4 regions of the Micromonospora sp. SD19 genome follow, and region 3 is predicted to be linked to each of the others. Evidence: riboswitches for the same ligand, from Rfam matches in the RefSeq annotation. Region 3 holds a riboswitch; each other region holds the start of a gene.
What was found. A riboswitch is a leader RNA that binds a small molecule or an ion and turns the genes downstream of it on or off. The one in region 3 is predicted to bind cyclic di-AMP.
Positions count from the first base shown of each region.

Region 1: it holds a riboswitch for cyclic di-AMP, as region 3 does, so the genes downstream of both, ACX27O_RS03570 (coiled-coil domain-containing protein) here and ACX27O_RS21750 (C39 family peptidase) in region 3, are expected to answer to the same signal.
Region 2: it holds a riboswitch for cyclic di-AMP, as region 3 does, so the genes downstream of both, ACX27O_RS28275 (coiled-coil domain-containing protein) here and ACX27O_RS21750 (C39 family peptidase) in region 3, are expected to answer to the same signal.
Region 4: it holds a riboswitch for cyclic di-AMP, as region 3 does, so the genes downstream of both, ACX27O_RS01240 (C40 family peptidase) here and ACX27O_RS21750 (C39 family peptidase) in region 3, are expected to answer to the same signal.

Region 1 covers NZ_JBTLMN010000001.1:768,811-773,319, reverse strand. The annotation lists gene ACX27O_RS03580 (copper-translocating P-type ATPase) at 1-392, opposite strand, end outside; gene ACX27O_RS03575 (YibE/F family protein) at 823-2,193, shown strand; cyclic di-AMP (ydaO/yuaA leader) riboswitch at 2,360-2,490, shown strand; gene ACX27O_RS03570 (coiled-coil domain-containing protein) at 2,495-3,514, shown strand; gene ACX27O_RS03565 (carbonic anhydrase) at 3,571-4,290, opposite strand.
Region 2 covers NZ_JBTLMN010000011.1:117,109-121,617, reverse strand. The annotation lists gene ACX27O_RS28285 (SRPBCC family protein) at 85-555, shown strand; gene ACX27O_RS28280 (hypothetical protein) at 721-1,230, opposite strand; gene ACX27O_RS28275 (coiled-coil domain-containing protein) at 1,372-2,436, opposite strand; cyclic di-AMP (ydaO/yuaA leader) riboswitch at 2,442-2,573, opposite strand; gene ACX27O_RS28270 (cation diffusion facilitator family transporter) at 2,715-3,632, opposite strand; gene ACX27O_RS28265 (HelD family protein) at 3,739-4,509, opposite strand, start outside.
Region 3 covers NZ_JBTLMN010000006.1:357,876-362,384, forward strand. The annotation lists gene ACX27O_RS21740 (alpha/beta fold hydrolase) at 1-149, opposite strand, end outside; gene ACX27O_RS21745 (hypothetical protein) at 286-1,323, shown strand; gene ACX27O_RS21750 (C39 family peptidase) at 1,397-2,245, opposite strand; cyclic di-AMP (ydaO/yuaA leader) riboswitch at 2,479-2,620, opposite strand; gene ACX27O_RS21755 (hypothetical protein) at 2,905-3,675, opposite strand; gene ACX27O_RS21760 (hypothetical protein) at 3,805-4,227, opposite strand; gene ACX27O_RS21765 (acyltransferase family protein) at 4,320-4,509, opposite strand, start outside.
Region 4 covers NZ_JBTLMN010000001.1:263,724-268,232, reverse strand. The annotation lists gene ACX27O_RS01250 (pyridoxamine 5'-phosphate oxidase family protein) at 1-186, opposite strand, end outside; gene dcd (dCTP deaminase) at 286-864, shown strand; gene ACX27O_RS01240 (C40 family peptidase) at 922-1,962, opposite strand; cyclic di-AMP (ydaO/yuaA leader) riboswitch at 1,976-2,111, opposite strand; gene ACX27O_RS01235 (N-acetylmuramoyl-L-alanine amidase) at 2,346-4,328, shown strand; gene ACX27O_RS01230 (C40 family peptidase) at 4,384-4,509, opposite strand, start outside.

The DNA.
Region 1 (4,509 bases), on a different contig from region 3:
GCCAACGCCGCCAGCGCCCCCCGGGCCTGCCCGATGGCCTTCATCTCCTGCCAGTGCCCGAGCAGCATGATGGTGACCAGCGCGGCCAACTCCCACCAGAAGTCCAGGTCGAACGCGCCGACGCTGGTCGCCAGGGACGCGGTGTAGGCGACGGTGATCGCCATCGCGACCAGCAGCATCATCCCCGGTGCCCGGTCCCGCACCTCCCGGACCGCGCCGACCAGGAACGGCCAACCGCCCCACCAGAACACCACCGAGCCGAGCACCGGGCCCACCCAGGACCGGCCGGGGACGTCGTCCAAGGCCAGGCCCAGCTGGTCCGACACGAGATGACTCGTCAGCACCACCGGGACGGTCAACACCAGGCAGACCCAGAACCGGCGGCGGAACATCGCCGGATCGTGCCCGGCGTGCTTGTCGTGCCCGGAATGATCGGAATGCCCGGCGGGCCTCTCGTGCGGCACCGGTCCGGCGTGCCGATGGTCGGGGTCGGACGGCGACGGAGCGGGCATAGCTCCAACATGCCGGTCCGAGGGCCGCCACGCGAGCGATTCGGTCACCGACACTCCGCCACGACCTGCGACCCCGCCACGGGCTGGCTAGCATCTCCCCCGATGGCCCTCCGGATGCCGCCGCACAGTCGGGCACTGTCGCCGCCACGACGTGACGTCGGCTCCGACCGGCCGGGCCGAGCACTGACCGTCCGTGATCAAGCGGTCGTCAGGCAGCGAATCGTCCCGCCGACCGCCGCGTTTCCACCGAAACGGTGAACCGCCCGGCTCGCTGACCCGTACCCCGCACCGGATCGTTGGGAGTCTCGCCTTGGGTTCCGACCACACCCGCCCGGCTCCGTCCGCCCCACCGAGGGTGCGACGGATCCTCGTCGTGACGGTGGTACCCCTCTTCGTCGCCACCGTGCTCGCCGCGGTGCTGCTCTGGCCGCGCGGCGGGTCACCGCAGACCGACGGCGGCGCTGACGTGCCGCGCTACCCCGGCACTGTCACCCGGGTGGTGAACGAGCCGTGCCCGCCGGCGCCGTCGGTCCCCGAGGGCACCCCGAGGGTCGGCAACGGACGGTGCGGCACCGTCGACGTCCGGGTGGACGACGGGCCGACCGCCGGCCAGCAGGTACGGACGCCGGTGCCGGACGGGCCCGGCGCACCCCGGGTCGAGGTCGGCGACGAGGTCATCCTGGTCGAGCTGACCGATCCCACCGATCCCAGCACCAGCAACTGGAACATCGCCGAGCACCAACGCGGCACCCCGATGATCTGGCTGGCGGTGGTCTTCGCGGCCGCGATCGTCGCGTTCGGTCGGTGGCGGGGTCTGGCCGCGCTCGCCGGACTGGCCGCCAGCTTCGCCATCCTGCTCACCTTCGTGCTGCCGGGTATCGGTGCCGGCAGGTCACCCCTGCTGGTGGCGGTGGTCGGCGCCGCCCTGATCATGTTCGTGGTGCTCTATCTGACGCACGGGGTCACCGCACAGACCTCGGTCGCCGTGCTCGGCACCCTGGGCAGCCTGGTGCTGACCGGCGTACTCGCCACCATCGCCACGGCCGCCACCCACCTCACCGGCTTCGGCAGCGAAGACGCCACCACCCTGTCGATGTTCCAGGGCGACGTCGACCTGCACGGACTGCTGCTCGCCGGGATCATCATCGGATCGCTCGGGGTGCTCGACGACGTGACGGTCACCCAGGCGGCCACCGTCACCGAACTGGCCAACGCCAACCCCGGCCTCACCCGGTTGCAGCTGTACCGGGCGGCCACCCGGGTCGGCCGCGCGCACATCGCCTCCACTGTCAACACCATCGTTCTGGCGTACGCGGGCGCGTCGCTGCCCCTGCTGCTCCTGCTCACCGCCGACGCGCGACCGATCGGGCAGATCCTCACCAGTGAGTTCCTCGCCCAGGAGATCGTCCGCAGCGCGGTCGCCACCCTCGGTCTGATCGCCGCCGTGCCGCTGACCACCGGGCTGGCCGCGGTGGTGACCGCCGCCGGGCGTACCGACGCCGTGCCGCCGGCCGACGCTCCCGCCGCGCGCCCCCAGCCGGACCGCAGCGAGGCACTCGCCGCCCTCAGCTCACCGCGAACGGCCGGCTCCAACAAGCCGGACCGGCAGCGGGCCGCACCCCCACCCGAGGCCGCCGACCGGTGGCCGGAGTCGAACAGGAGCACGGATACGGCATGGTGACACTCCTCAGCGTGACCAGATCGGGCAACCACCCTGAGAACCACGTCACTGGTCACTCAACGCTATGGCGAAATGACGCTTTTGGTCGGCATCCAGGCGTAGCTCAGCCGGTCGACTCTCGGGTAACCTCGCTGCCGGTCACCGATGAAGGCGCGAAGCGGCGCCTGCGGTGCCACCGCCCAATCGCCAACCGGCGAGCCGGGGACCCAGGTACGTGGGGTGAATCCGCGTCAGCGGTAGGGGCCGCTTCCGCCCCGAACCCGTCAGCTAACCCGGTCGGCGGTCGACGGAAGGGAACATTGTGACGGCACCCCTACGCCGCTGGTTGACACCCGTGGTGGCCGTGATCGCCGCACTGACCGTGTTCGCCGGGCCACTCCCGGCGCACGCCGCCCCGACGAACCCCACACCGTCCGGGCACGAGGAGGACGGCGAGCCCAAGCTGCTCAACGACGTCATCGAGCAGGCCAACCGCGACTACTCCGCCGCCAAGTCCAAGCTGGACAAATCCAAGAAGCGGCAGAGCGAGTTGGCGGCCGAGGTCGACCGGGCCAACGCCGACCTGGCCGCACTGGCCCCGCAGGTCGGGCAGATCGCCGCCCAGGCCTACCGGACCGGCCGGATCGGCGCGATCGCGATGCTGCTGGAGAGCGACGCCCCCGACTCGTTCGTCCAGCGCGCCGCGGTGCTCGACGAGATGAACATGGTCAACGAGAAGAAGCTCTCCGAGGTCAACGAGGTGAAGGCCCGCGCCGAGCAGGCCAAGCTGGCCCTCGACACCGAGGTCCGCGAGCAGCAGAAGCAGACCGCCCTGATGGCGAAGCGGAAGAGCGAGGCCGACAAGGCGCTCTCCCTCGTCGGCGGCAAGGGCTTCACCGGCGGCCTGGTGGACGCCACCTCCCCGGTCGCGAAGATCGGCCCGGGTCGCACCGCCGACGGCGACTGGAAGCCCCAGTCGTGCAGCGAGAACGACCCCACCACGTCCGGCTGCGTCACCCCCCGCACGCTGCACGCGTACAAGGAGGTCAAGCGGGCCGGCTTCAACCGGTTCGTCGGCTGCTACCGCCCCGGCGGGCCGTGGGAGCACCCGAAGGGCCGCGCCTGCGACTGGTCGCTGCAGAAGAGCGGCTTCTCCCCGTGGCACAACAACGACACCCGGACGTACGGCAACAACGTCGCCGCGTTCCTCATCCGTAACGCCGACCGGCTCGGCATCTACTACGTGATCTGGAACCGGCAGATCTGGTTCCCGGCCACCGGCTGGAGTTCGTACAGCGGGCCGTCGAACCACACCGACCACGTCCACATGTCGCTGCTCTGACCCGTACGACCCCGGTTGAGGGCCGTTCCGCGTGACGCGGAGCGGCCCTCGTCATGTCACACGGTGGCAGGGGCAGCCGGGTCGGCCGGGGTGTCCAGCGTCGCGAAGCCAGCCGGCACGGCGGCAACCGGGCGCACCGCCCCGGCGGCCAGCCGGTAGGACATCCCCACCACCGCGCACCGCCCCCGGGCCACCTCGTCGGCCAGCACCGGGGACTGCCCGAGCAACGTCTCGACGGTCTGTGCGATGTGGATGTCGACGATGCCGTCGATGTCGTCCACGCCCTCGGCCTCGGCCCGGCGCAGGCTGGGCAGCACGGCGTCGACCACCGCGCCCAGGTGGCCGCTCGGCGCGGTGCCGGTCGCGGCGGACTCCCGGGCGGCCTGCACCGCACCGCACAGGTCGTGACCGAGCACCACCACCAGCGGAGTGCCGAGCACTGTCACCGCGTACTCGACGCTGCCGAGCACCTCCGGGCCGGCGGTGTGCCCGGCCGTGCGGACCACGAACAGGTCACCCAACCCGCGGTCGAAGATGATCTCGGCGGCCAGCCGGGAGTCGGAGCAGCCGACGATCACCGCGAACGGGTGCTGCCCGTCGGCGACGGCGGCCCGGTGCCCGGCGTCCTGGTTGGGATGGTGTGGCGCGCCGCCGACGAAGCGTCGATTGCCGGCGACCAGTTCGGCGTACGCCCGGCTCGGCTCACTGAGCACTGGCGCTCGATCGGTGGTCCGCTGCGTACCCGGCTGACCACCGGCGTTCCCGGCATGACTCATCCCGCACCTCGTCTCGACGCATCTCACCTGGTCAGACCGACTTTCCGCCGACCGGGCGGCGGGCGCTCAGTCGCGCTCCACCGTCACACGCACGCTAAGATGCGTCAAGGTATGCGTGATTTAGATTTCATACGTTGACCCCGGTCGCCCCCTGGGCAACCCTCCCAGGGCGGGGCGGACAAGACTCTCCGCGAGCAGGCGGACATCCGGAAGGGCGGT
Region 2 (4,509 bases), on a different contig from region 3:
CGGCGCGGCGTCGGGTGCGATCGGGCGTTGCCAGCCGGACATCGGTACGGGACGATCGGGCGACCAACGGCGGCGGGAGACGGTGTGCTCAGCAGCGATACCTTCAGCTACACCGTCCAGGCCCGGAGTTCACCAGCCGAGGCCGCGGCGCTGCTCAGCGACCTGACCCGGCAGGGCGAGCTGCATCCGCTGATCGTCCAGGTCCGCCGGGTGCCGCCCCGGCCCGGGGCGCGGGCCAGCTACACGATCAACGACCGGTTGGTGGCCGGCCCGCTGCGCTTCCGGACTACGTACCACGCGGACGTGCTGATCAGCGAGACCGACGAGATCGTCATGATGGCCCGCCAGTGGCCGGCGACCACGGTGCGCAACCACACCCGACTGCGCGCCGAGCCCGACGGCCTGGTCCGCATCGACGTGGAGATCACCCTGACGGCGCCGACGCCGCTGTTCCGGTACGCGTTCCGCCAGGCCCGAGCCGCCCACCTCGCCCTCGCCACCCGGCTGGGCGCAGCCCTCGACCGCACCGGCGAACCCCCACCGCCCCCGGGCTGACCCTCCGCCCCGCCCTGCGCCCCCGCCCCGGCCCGCCACCCCGCTTCATGATCGTGCTCAATCCAGGATGTAGTGGCCTCCTGTCGCATCGAGGCCACTACATCCTGGTTCGAGCGCGAGCATGGGTGGGCGCCGGCCACGAGCGTCATGGGTGGGCGGGGGTCGTTAGGGCCGGGCGGTGGCGCGGCCGCGGCCGGCGACGGTGGCTGCGGCGGTGCGTCGGCGGCCCCACGGCTTGTAGGTGGAGAGCACCGTCGCGATGATCATCAGGCTGGTGGACACGGCCGGCGCGATGACCAGGTCGGCGCGATCCCGGGCGGGCAGGGCGGCGCCGACCGCTCCGGCGTGGCGCAGGTTCGGGGTGAGCAGGAACAGCACCAGCCCGACCATCACGGTGGTGAGCACGAGCTTGACCAGCACCCAGCGGTGCCGCAGCAGGCCCCACGGGGTGAGCAGCGAACTGGCCACTCCGATCAGCCAGACCAGGACGCTCAGCGGCGCGAACAGCACCGTGCCGATCAGGGCCGTGACCGGGTAGACCACCGCCGGGTCGGCGCCCCGCTGCACGGCGATGCCGAGGGTGAGCAGCACCAGGTCGGTGCCGAGCCAGCCGAGCGAGGTGACGAGGTGCAGGGTGAGCAGCGCCTTGCGGGTGGTGGGTCGGATCCGAGGCATACCGCGATGCTGCCCGCCGGCCCCGGCCGGGTCGTCCGCCGAGCGACGACATCAGGGGTACGCCCGGCGACGTAGCCGGCCCCGGACGCGGGTGATGCCTGTGAGTCATCGTGATGACTCACAGGCATCACCACGGGTGGGTCAGTAGACCGACAGGTGTACGTGGTTGGTGTGGTCGGTGGACGGGGTCCCGTGCGCCCCGCTGTACGACTTCCATCCGCTGCTGGGCAGCCAGATCTGCTTGTACCAGATCACGTAGAGCACGGCGAGCCGGTCCGCGTTGCGGATGAAGTACGCGGCCAGGTTGTTGCCGTAGGTCTTGTCGCCGCCGGTCGCGGCTCCGCCGAAGCCGCCCTTCTGTGCGGCGAAGTCGCAGGCCCGGCCCTTCGGGTGCTCACCGGAGCCGCTGGGGCGGTGGCACGAGACGTACCGGGTGAAGCCCGCCGCCTTGGCCTGGTTGAGCGCGTGCAGGGTACGCGGGGTGATGCAGCCGCTGGCCGGCGTGGGGTCGTTCACGCTGCACGACTCGGAAGGCCAGGAGCCGTCGGAGTTGCGCGGCGCGGCCGTCGCGTTGGCGGTGGAGGTGCCCCGGTTGGAGCCGGTGTCGGCGGTGCTCTGTGTCTTGGGTGTGGTGGCCACGGTCAGGGCCCGTTCGGCCTGTTCCTTGCGCTTGGCCATCACCGCGACCTGCTTGCGCTGTTCAATGATCTCGCCGTCCAGTGCGACCCGGGTGCGGGTGGCCTGGTCCTTGCTCTTCAGCAGATCGCGCAGCACCCGGTCCTCGTTGGCGGCCACCGCGTCCAGGGCGGCTGCCCGGTCCATGAAGCCTTCCGGGGTGCTGCTGTTGAGCAGCGCCGACATCGCGCCGAGTCGTCCGGTCCGGTACGCCACCTCGGCGATCTCGCCGACCTTGCCGTTGCGCTGGTCGATCTCGACCTCGATGGTCTTCAGCTGGGTGGTGAGCTGCTTCTGCCGTTGTACCGAGGTGTCCAGGGCTCGCTTGGCGTCCAGGTAGCCCTTGCTGGCCGCCTCGAGTTGGGCGCGCAACGCCGGGGTGCCGCCCTCCTCGTCGGAGTCGGGTGCGGCGGCCCGCAGGCCGGTCGGGGGAGCGGCCGAGGCGGTGCCGGCCGGAAGCGCGACGCCGAGGGCGAACATCGCGACGATCAGGGCCGCCAGTCGGGCGGCGGGTGGTCGTGCTGGTGCCACTGCGCATGTCCTTCCGTCAGCCGCCGACCGGGTTAGCTGACGGGTTCGGGACGGAAGATCCCTACCGCTGACGCGGATGCACCCCAGGAACATGGTTCCCCGGTTCGCCCGGTTGGGCGATTAGGCGGCGACCGCCACCGGCGCCGGGAGGCGCCGCCTGGTGGAGGCCGGGACCGAGCCTACCGGTGCCGGTGGGGCCGCTGCAGCCAATGTGACGGACGGTGCGTGCGTCACCACGGAAAATTACCTTAAAAGTGAGCAATGCTCCGAAAAGGTCGTCACCACTCGATGGAGCCACACGCGCCGGAGGCGGCGCCCGGCTCGATCTGCAACGTCGCGTGTTCGATGCGGAAGTCGTCGTGCAGGGCCGTACGCGCCGCGGTGAGCACCGCGCCGACCTCCGCCCCGGGCGCCATGGTCAGGTGTGCGGAGGCCACCTCCATGCCCGAGGTGAGCGTCCAGACGTGCAGGTCGTGCACCTCGACGACGCCGGGCACCGCGGCCAGCCGATCGTGCACGGCGGTGACCTGGAGGTGCTCCGGGGCGGCCTGCACCAGGATGCGGATAGCGGCGCGGGCCAGCCGCCAGGTGCGCGGCAGGATGAACACGCCGATGGCGACCGCGACCAGGGGGTCCGCCCACCACCAGTCGGTGACGGTGATGAGCAGCGCCGCCCCGATGACGCCGACCGAGCCGAGCAGGTCACCGAGCACCTCCAGGTAGGCGCCCTGGAGGTTGATGCTCTCCCGGGCCCCGGCGCGCAGCAGGGCGAAGGCGGCGATGTTCGCGAGCAGACCGAGCACGGCCACCGCGAGCATCGGGCCGGCGATGACCTGGTGCGGGTCGCCGAACCGACGGATCGCCTCGATCACCACGTAGATCGCCACGCCGGAGAGCAGGACGGCGTTGGCCAGCGCGGCGAGCACCTCGAGCCGGTAGAGCCCGAAGGTGCGCTGCGGGTCGTTGGTGGCCCGCCGGGTCGCCGTGATCGCGGCGAGCGCCATCCCGATGCCGAGCACGTCGGTGAACATGTGCCCGGCGTCGGAGAGCAGGGCGAGTGAGCCGGTGTGCAGGGCGGTCGCCGCCTCGACCACCATCAGGGTGGCGAGCAGCCCGAACGCCGCCCAGAGTCGACCCCGGTGCTGGTGTGCGGCATTGGCGACGGACCCATGGTGGTGGTCATGACCTGCGCCCACGAGATTCACCTTCCGCCGCCGGCCGGGACCCGGTCAAATGTATGCTCACATCGCTATGTGTGCAAGTGTACGGGTGATGCCTCGCGCTGGCGGCGGTCCGCGCAGGTCAGCCGGTCGGGTCGATGGTGGTGAGCCGCTGGGTGGCCCGGGAGAGCGCCACGTACAGGGTGCGTACCCCGGCGCCCGGATCCGCCCGGATCTCGCTCGGGGCGACCAGCACCACCGCGTCGTACTCCATGCCCTTGGCCTCCAGGCTGGTCACCACCTGCAACCTGGGCGCGCCGAGCGCGCCGAGCCAACCGGCGACCTCGTCACGGCGGGGGACCGGCGTGATCACCCCGACCGTGCCCTCCACCTCGGCCAGCAGGCCGGCGGCGGCCTCGACAGTCGCGGTCTCCAACCCGGCGGCCGGCACCACCAGCTCGACCGGTTCGACCCCGGTGGAGCGGACGGCGGTCGGCAGCGGCAGGTCGGGGTAGAGCCGGCGGATCTCCGCCGCCGCCACCGCGAAGATCTCCGACGAGTTGCGGTAGTTCGTGGTCAGCGTGAACTCGTGTCGCTTACGCCGGCCCAGCGCCTGGTCCCGGGCTCGGGTCAGCTCCTCCGGGTCGCCGGTCCACGCGGTCTGCGCAGGGTCGCCCACCACCGTCCAGGAGGCCAGCCGGCCACGGCGACCGACCATCCGCCACTGCATCGGCGAGACGTCCTGCGCCTCGTCCACCACCACGTGCGCGTAGTCCCGGTAGTCCTCCGGCCGCTCCCGGGCCGCCGCGCGGGCCGCCCGCTGCCGTTCGCCGAGGGTGCTCAGCTCGCGGACACCACCGGCGAGCTGGAACGGATCGCGTCGCGCCTTGGCCGGCTGCGCGGGCTTACCGAG
Region 3 (4,509 bases):
CCGGCGAGGTCCGGTGCCAGCCACCGCCCCGCCCAGCGCTGCTCCAGCAGCGGCGCCCACGGCAACCAGACGTCCCCGGTCGTGCCCATCCCGTGCAGGAGCAGCAGGACCCGCCCGCGACCGGCTTGACCACCCGATTCATCCACCACGGCCGCAGTCTCCCACGGTTCACGGCCTGGTACGAGAGCCGTCATCCATGCCGCCCCCACCAAACGATGATCCACTGTAGAGTTCCGGGCCGGACGGACAGAGCCACCTGTCGATTCCGTCCCGAGGGGAGCCACTGTGTACAGGATGTACGGGTCGGCGTTGGTCGCGGCACTGGCAGCCGTCACGCTCGGCGTACCGCACCGGGCGTCCGCGACGCCACCGGACGTGGCCGCACCGGACGGCGCAGCGGTCACGGCGGCCGACCGGGTGCTGCGGGTCTACAACAACAACATCGAGAACCTGGTGGTGAACAACTCCGACGGGAGCTGCACCCGGATCTCCGGACCGGACCACCTGACCTCGATCCTGGTCGACGACGCCGGTCGCACGGGCACCAGCGGCGTGGTGGCGCCCGACATCCTGATCGTGCAGCAGGTGCGCGGCACCGGCCAGGCCGAGGCGTACGCCGACCAGCTGTCGGCGAAGTTCGGCTACCCGGCGGGCAGCTACGGGGCGATCGTGGCGTGGGACGACCCGGAGCCGTGGGGCAGCACGCACAAGTGCAGCTCGCAGTCGCTCGGCGACCTGAAGAAGAAGCAGACCAACGCCATCATCTGGAACAAGCGCACGCTCAACCTCGCCAGTGGCGACATCTCGAAGTACTGGAGCGCGGGTTGGCTCAAGCCGGGCACGGCGTACGCGAACGGCGCCGGGTGCACGCTGTACAAGCCGCCGAACAGTGACCCGGACAGCACCGACTACTACAAGTGGAAGCGGACCAGCGCGATCGCGGCGCGCTTCACCATCAAGGCGACCGGCACCAGCGTGTTCGCCGCGACGATGCACCTGCCGCAGGAGAACCGGCAGAACGCCTGCGCCGGTGACGGCGACCGGGGCATCGCCAACAGCGGCATCCACCTCGGTGCGGACGCGACCACGCTGCTGAACGCGTCGACGATCCGCGTGGTGGGCATCGACGCGAACCGCACCGGCATCGCCCCCGGCACGCTCAGCGGCTACGGCATGACCGGGTACGGGTCGGCGGCCACCAACGGCTCCAGCAAGATCGACTACTTGTTCGTCAGGGGCAGTGTGCAGTCGTCCGCCGTCGACCACACCGTGGTCGGGACGAAGTCGAACCACAAGGCGTTGTACGGCTTCATCACCTACTGACCGCACCGCCGAAGACGCCGCGGGCGCCGGCCCCTTGTGGGGGACGACGCCCGCGGTCCTCGGCGTGCCCGGGTCAGGCGGAGTAGCCCCGGCTGGTGATCCAGTTGGCCAGGTCGATGGTGGTGATCCAGTACGACGGGTCGGCCGGGTTCGCCGAGTCGGCGATCCGCACGGTGCGACCGTCGTCCTTGTAGCCCACGACGGCGATGTAGTGCCCGCCGCCGTAGGAGTGCCAGCCGCCGTCGGTGTCGGTGGCGTCCCCGACGACGTTGGCCACCACGCCCCGGCCGTCGGTGATGGCCTTCACCACGTCGGCCTGGAGCCGGTCCATCTGCGCCGGGCTGGGCGCGCTGGGGAACATCCGCGTCCGGTATGGGGAGCCCTTCACCTCGGCGTTGAGCACCCGGGTGGTGTCCTCGGCCGAGTTGGTGCCCATCTCGGTGGTGCCCAGCTCGGCGCCGAGCTCCTCCTGGGTGCGGTCGATGCCGGCGGCGCTGAGCGCGTTGCGGGTGGCCGCCGGACCGCAGTTGTAGTAGGTGTTCTGCGCCTCGTAGTCGTAGTCGAGCACCTTGGTCGCGGGCGGCTTCGGCGGCGTCGGCTTACGGGTGAGGTCGGGGTTGCTCTTGGCCTTCGCGGCGGGGGACGCGGCGCTGGTGGCCGGCGCGGCGGTGGTCGGCGCGGCGCTGGCCGAGGGGGACGCGTCCCGAACGTCGCCCCGGGAGGCGGCGACGTCGCTGCGCATCTCGGCGACGGTGGTCGCGGTGCGCTGGTCGGCCGGGGCGTCGTCGGCGGTGGTGAGCAGGGCACCGCCGGTGGTGGCGATGGCGAGAGCCGCGGCGGAGGCGACAACGATCTGGTACGGGCGCTCGGTGGCGAGGCGGCGGAGCTGACGCTGCAGGGTGTGCTTCACGGGGTCCTCCACGGATCGGGGGGAGAGCGGCACACCGGGGCCGGACCGGTATCCGGGCAGGCGCCAGCGCGCGGACCGTGGTCCGCGGATGGTGAACCGCTCAGGGGAACGCCCGGCGTGGCCGGGCGGGGAAGGCGATGACCCGGGGGGTCAGCTCACCGTCACTGGACGAATGAGCGGGTGCACCGCCGCGCCGTGGAGGCGAGGGAACAACCGAGGGGTGGAAAGGTGCTGCACGAGGATGGGACTCCTTCCGACACCGCCTACCGGGTTAGCTGACGGATTCGGGCGGGAAGATCGCCCTACCGCGGGCCGTGGCTCGCGGATTCACCCCGGACTTACTGATGGGTCCCCGGTTCGTTGATCACGATTAAGCGGGTCGATGCGGCGTCGCGTCTTGCGATCGGTTACCGCATCGGACAGGACGACAGTACTGGCGGCTCCGCGCCCTGCCAAGCCGGGTTCACCTGCGTAAACCTCAATCGGCGAGGCAATTTCTGCGCGTATTGCCGATGATGTGACTCGATGGGACAACCGGTTACGGGCGCGCCTGCGGGCGACAACCGGACAGGCGACGAAGAACGCGACCATAATCGCGGGAACAATGGCGCGGCTCGCGTCGGACGTCCGATTTCACAATTGCGTGACCGGCCTCACATCACAGATCGGGCTCAACCCGCCCGGGCCGGTCGCCACCGTGCCACGACGGCCGGGCGCAACGCCCCCGCCACCGTCCGGCGGGCGGCCACCGGGTGCGGGCGCAGCCGGGCCGCCGCCGCGTACGCCTCCTCGGCGAGGGTACGAGCCGACTCGGCGGCCAGCTCCGCGTCACGCCAGGCGGCCCGCTCACGGTCGGCGGCCGCCTGGTAGTCGGCCAGCCGCGCATCCCGGACCACCCGGCTGATCAACACCTCCTGCTCGACCGGGTGGCGTCGGGGATCCCAGCCGTGCCGGTGCCCGAACACGTCACCGAGCTGCGCCATGCTCAGGTCACCCCGCCAGTACGCCGCCATCGCCGCCCGGTGCAGATAGCGCTCCCGGGCCGCGTACTCGGCGGGGGTGTGCGGGGTCCGTGGGGTGGGCAGCGCCCCGGCGCCCGCGAAGCGACGCGCGGCGGTGTCCGCCGCGTCGTACCCGGTCCAGGCCCGCTCCATCTGCTCCTGGGCGCTCAGCCAGGCGGCGCGTCGCCGCCTGGCTGTCGTCGCCGCGCCGGCCGCGGCGACGGCCACCTCCTCGGCGTAGCGGCGCAGGTCGGCGGCCTCGGCGGCGGCCACCTCCCGGGCGGTGGGCGCGGCCGGGAGCGGGTCGTCGGCGGGCCGGTCCCGTTCGGGGCGGGCGGCCAGCACGGTGAGCAGGCCCAGGGTCAGCAGGACCAGGGTCGACCAGATGGCGGCGGCTCGCGGCACCTCGGTCACGAACTGGTAGAAGACGGCGGTCTCCATGGTCGGCACCTCGGGGAGAGAGCAGTGCGATGGGGCCACACCGGCCGGCGGGCCACGGCGGGCCACCGGTCGGCGGGTGGGAAGCGGGTGGGGCGACAGGCGCGGCGGCGGGACGATCGTCCCGGTGGCTCAGCGCCGGGGTGGGGCCCGGCAGGCCCGACCGCTCGCACTGTCGACGAGGGGCAGCCGGTCGGACTCCGCCGCGCGGACCGGAAGCACGCCGGTCGCGGTGACGCAGTGCTCCTCGGGGAGCGCCCCGGGCGAGTCGACGGCCCAGGCGGGAACGGCCTCCTCGACGGCGTCCGGTGGGATCGCCGCTGCCGGGCGCGCCGCAGCGTGCGCCCCGACGTGCCGACCGGAGGCCGCCAGCGGCCCGGCGGCGACGGAGGCCGACACCACGCTCGACGGTGGCACCGGGCTGGGCGTCGACGCGGCGGCCGTGGCCGGGCCTGCGCCGAGCGCCAGGGCCGCGACGACGGCGAGGCTGGTCAGCACCCGCGTCGCCCAGCGCGCCACCCACCACAGCGGACAGGTGAACGCGACCGGAAGCACATCCCCACGCTACCGTCACGCCGAGGCGGGCGCACCGACCACGGGCGTGTCGGATCGCGCCGCGCCGACCCGTTTGACCAGGGTGGACGCTGTCAGCGCCGGTCGGCGTACGGTGATCGGCCGTTGGCCGGACCGACCTCGTCGGCGGCCCCCGCGGCCCCGCCCTCGGCGTCGCCGTCACCGGCGGTCGGGGCACCGGCCGTGCGTTGCCGGGGGACGGGCGCCGGCCGGGCCGGACGGCGCGGTGCGAGCCGGCGCATCATCGGGGTCTCGACGAAGCGG
Region 4 (4,509 bases), on a different contig from region 3:
CGAGTCGATGATGAAGCAGAACAGCCCCTCGGCGGTGATGACCGGGGAGACCGGATGGACGCGGGGCCCGCCGTCGGCGCGGACCGTGGCCAGATAGCCGAAGCCCGGCCCGTACTGCTGGAGGAGAACGCGGATCCCGTCGGCGAGTCGGGGCTCGTCGGCGGCGAATTCGGACCAGGAAGCCATGCGGGCATTCTATCGAACAAATGTACGAGCAGCGACCTCGACGCGCTGGTCACCGGCACCGAATCCGGGCACTTTCGGCAACGCGGCTATGGTGGTCCGATGCTGCTCTCCGACCGCGACCTGGTCTCCGAGATCAAGGCCGGCACGCTGGGCCTGGAGCCGTTCGAGCCCACCCTGGTCCAACCGTCCAGCATCGACGTCCGACTCGACCGGCTGTTCCGGGTCTTCAACAACCACCTCTACACCCACATCGATCCCGCCATGCAGCAGGACGACCTGACCTCGGCGGTCGAGGTCCCCGACGGTGAGCCGTTCGTGCTGCACCCCGGGGAGTTCGTGCTCGCCTCGACGCTGGAGGTCATCTCGCTGGGTGACCAGCTCGCCGGCCGACTGGAGGGCAAGAGCTCCCTGGGCCGGCTCGGGCTGCTCACCCACTCCACCGCCGGCTTCATCGACCCGGGCTTCTCCGGTCACGTGACGCTGGAACTCTCGAACGTGGCGAACCTGCCGATCACCCTGTGGCCCGGCATGAAGATCGGGCAGCTCTGCATCTTCCGGCTCTCCTCGCCGGCCGAGCACCCGTACGGCTCGGTGGTCTACGGCTCGCGCTACCAGGGCCAGCGGGGGCCGACGCCGAGCCGCGCCTGGCAGCACTGGCGCACCTGGCCCACCCGCTGAACCACGACGACGAGGGCCCGCCGCGACGGATCGCGGCGGGCCCTCTCGTCACCCGGGTCAGCCCGGGCGGCCGTAGCTGTGGATCGGGCCGTCGTCGACCTTCTTCATCTTGACCGGTTGACCGGCCTGCGAAGCGTGCACCACCCAGCCGCCGCCGACGTACATGCCGACGTGGTGGATGTCGCTGTAGTAGAAGACCAGGTCGCCGGGGCGCAGGTCGCCCCTGCTGACGTTCTTCGTGACGCGGCTCTGCGCGGCGGCGTTGTGTGGCAGCGACACGCCGGCCTTCGCCCAGGCGGCCAGCATCAGCCCGGAGCAGTCGTACGAGTTCGGACCCTCGGCACCCCAGACGTAGGGCTTGCCGATCTGGGCGCAGGCGAACTTGACAGCGGTGCCCGCGCCGCCGCCGGGGTAGCTGCCCGGGCAGGGCGCCGGGCGCAATGGGCCACCGCCACCGTTGCCGTACACCTTGAGGCGCAGCTTCTGCAGGCGGTCGATCTCTTCGTTGATCTGCTTCTTCTTCGCCGCCAGCTGAGCTTCGGTGCGGGTCAGCTGGGCCACCATCTCGTCCAGCGGCGCCTTCTGCGCGGCCAGCTGGTCGCGCAGGTCGGCGACCTCGCGTACGTCCTTCTGTTGGTTGTGCGCGAAGCGGTCGAGCATCTCGAGCTGGCCGACCACCTCGCTGGGCGACCGGCTGCCCAGCACCGCGTTGACGGTCAACACGTTCTCACCCTTGTAGGCGCGTACGGCCAGGGCGCTGACCTTGTCCATCGCGGCGTCGACCTGGCGCTCCAGCGGGGTGATCCGGGCGGCCAGGGCGTCGGCCTGCTTGCGCTTCGCGGCGAGGTCGGCGCGGGTGGCGTTGTGCCGTTCGATGATCGGTTCGAGCTTGTTCCAGTCGGCGTCGATCTGGCGCTCGATCTCGGCGACCGACGGGTCGGCGTGGGCCGCCGTGGCACTGCCGGTCAGGACGACGGCGACGCCGGCCAGGGCGGCGAGTGCGGTGGTGAAGCGGGACCAGCGTGGGCGCGGCACGATCGACGTCGGGCCGGCTGATGCCGACCGCTCGGACGACGGCCGCGGGGCATGGAGTGCCACCGGGGTTCCGTACTCCTTCTTCCTGACCGCCTACCGGGTTAGCTGACGGGTTCGGGCGGGAAGTCGGCGCCCTACCGCAGTGGCTGCGGATTCACCCCGAGGGACCTGGGTCCCCGGTTCGCTCGGAAACGACTCGGCGGTGTCGGTCCGTTACCGCCCGGGCTGGGCGGAGCTGCTGTCGGCCCGACGAATGACCAGAGTAGAGACGCTTGTTACCGATCCGCAACCCGCACGGCCGTGACACTCCGTACCGATTGGACGAGGTCACCGACCGTGTGTGAAGAATTCTTTCCCCACGCTTCGATAGATGGAAAGGTATTGACCTGACCTCCCGGACGGCGCGATGGTGACCTGACTCACTCCGCGAGAATCTAGGGGGTTCGATGCACCATCCAACCCTGTCGACGGGCTGGCGCGCACTGCTCGCCGCCGCCGTGGTCGCCGCCGCCACCACGGTGCCACTCTCCGTCGGCCCGGCCGCCGCCGCGTCCACCACCGACCGTCAGCAGCAGTACGCCGCCGCGGCCACCGAGTACGGGGTGCCGACAGTCGTGCTGCTCGCCGTCTCCTACCTGGAGTCCCGCTGGGACACCAACGCCGGCACACCGAGCACCAGTGGCGGCTACGGCCCGATGCACCTGACCGACGCCCGCCACGTGGCCGCCCTACCCGGGCGCGGTCACCACGACGCCGGTGCCGAGGACCCGCGCGGCGACGACTCGCGTCCCGCCCGGGTGCCCGCGCCCCGACCGGTCGAGGCCCCCGCGCCGTCCACCGCCGCGTTGCAGACCGTGGACGCCGCCGCCACGCTGACCGGCGTCGCCCCCGAGGCACTGCGCACCGACGCGGGCCTCAACATCCGGGGTGGGGCGGCGCTGCTCAGCGCGTACCAACGGGAGCTGGACGCCCCGGTCGGCGCCGACACCAACCCGGCCGCCTGGTACGGCGCGGTGGCCCGCTACTCCGGCGCGGACAGCGCCGACGCCGCCGCGGCCTTCGCCGACGAGGTCTTCACCACCATCGGCGCGGGCCAGTCCCGGGTGACCGACGACGGCCAGCGGATCACCCTGCCGGCCCGCGCGGTACGGCCCGAGCGTTCCTGGTTGGACCGGCTGGGCCTGCGCCGGCTGGCCCGCCCGGACGGGGTGGAGTGCCCCCGCACCATCTCGTGCGAGTGGATCCCGGCACCCTACGAGGCGTTCGGCGACGGGGACTACGGCAACCACGACCTCTCCGACCGGCCCGCCCGGCAGAAGATCGAATACATCGTCATCCACGACACCGAGGCGAGTTGGGCGACGACCCTGCGACTCGTCCAGGATCCGACCTACGTCAGCTGGCACTACTCGCTGCGCTCGGTGGACGGGCACATCGCCCAGCACGTGAAGACCAAGGACGTCGGTTGGCACGCCGGCAACTGGTACGTCAACGCGAAGTCGATCGGGCTGGAACACGAAGGCTTCGCGGCGCAGGGGACCTGGTACACCGAGGCGATGTACCGGACCTCGGCGAAGCTGGTCCGGCACCTGGCGCTGCGGCTGGGCATCCCACTGGACCGCCAGCACATCATCGGCCACGACAACGTGCCCGGCACCGTCGCCTCCACGGTGCGGGGGATGCACTGGGATCCGGGACCGTACTGGGACTGGACGCACTACTTCGACCTGCTGCACGCACCCCGACTGGACACCGGCACCCCGGCCACCGGGCTGGTCCGCATCGACCCCGACTACGCCACCAACCAGCCGGCGTTCACCGGTTGCGTCACCGCCGGCGTGCCGTGCGCACCGCGCGGCTCCTCGGCGGTGGTGCTCCGGAGCGCACCGTCCGCGGACGCGCCGCTGGTCAACGACGTCGCGCTCCGCCCGGACGGCACCCCGAACACGATGGCCGTGTCCGACCACGGGGCCCGGGCCTCCGCCGGGCAGACGTACGCGCTGGCCGGCCGGCAGGGCGACTGGACGGCGATCTGGTACCTCGGGCAGCGGGCCTGGTTCCACAACCCGCCGTCCGCGCCGACCGCCAGCTGGACCGTCGGCGTCGTGGCTACCCCGAAACCCGGACGGGCCACCATCCCGGTGTACGGACGGGCGTACCCGGAGCAGGCGGCGTACCCGGAGGGGGTGCCGTACCAGACGATCTCGCCGCTCCAGTACACCCTGGCCGCCGGGCAGCGGTATGCCGTCGGCGCGGTACTGGCCGGCGAGTACTACCGGGCCAGCACGTTCGACGGCTCGTCACCCGGCGACTGGACGGTGATCCGCGGCAAGAACCGCTACGCCCAGATCCAGTTCGGCCACCGGATCATGTACGTCGACCTCGCCGACGTGCAGCTGTTGCCGTCCCCGGTGGGCGCGCCCCGCTGACAACCACGACGGCCCCCGGTCGGTGACCGGGGGCCGTCGTGTCGCGCGAGGTGGATCAGCCGGGTCTACGGAACCCGGCGACAGGCATGGTGGTGATGCTGGACACCTGCACCGGCTTGCCGGCACGTGGCGCGTGCACCATCTGGTTGTTGCCCAGATACAGCCCGACATGACTCAGGCC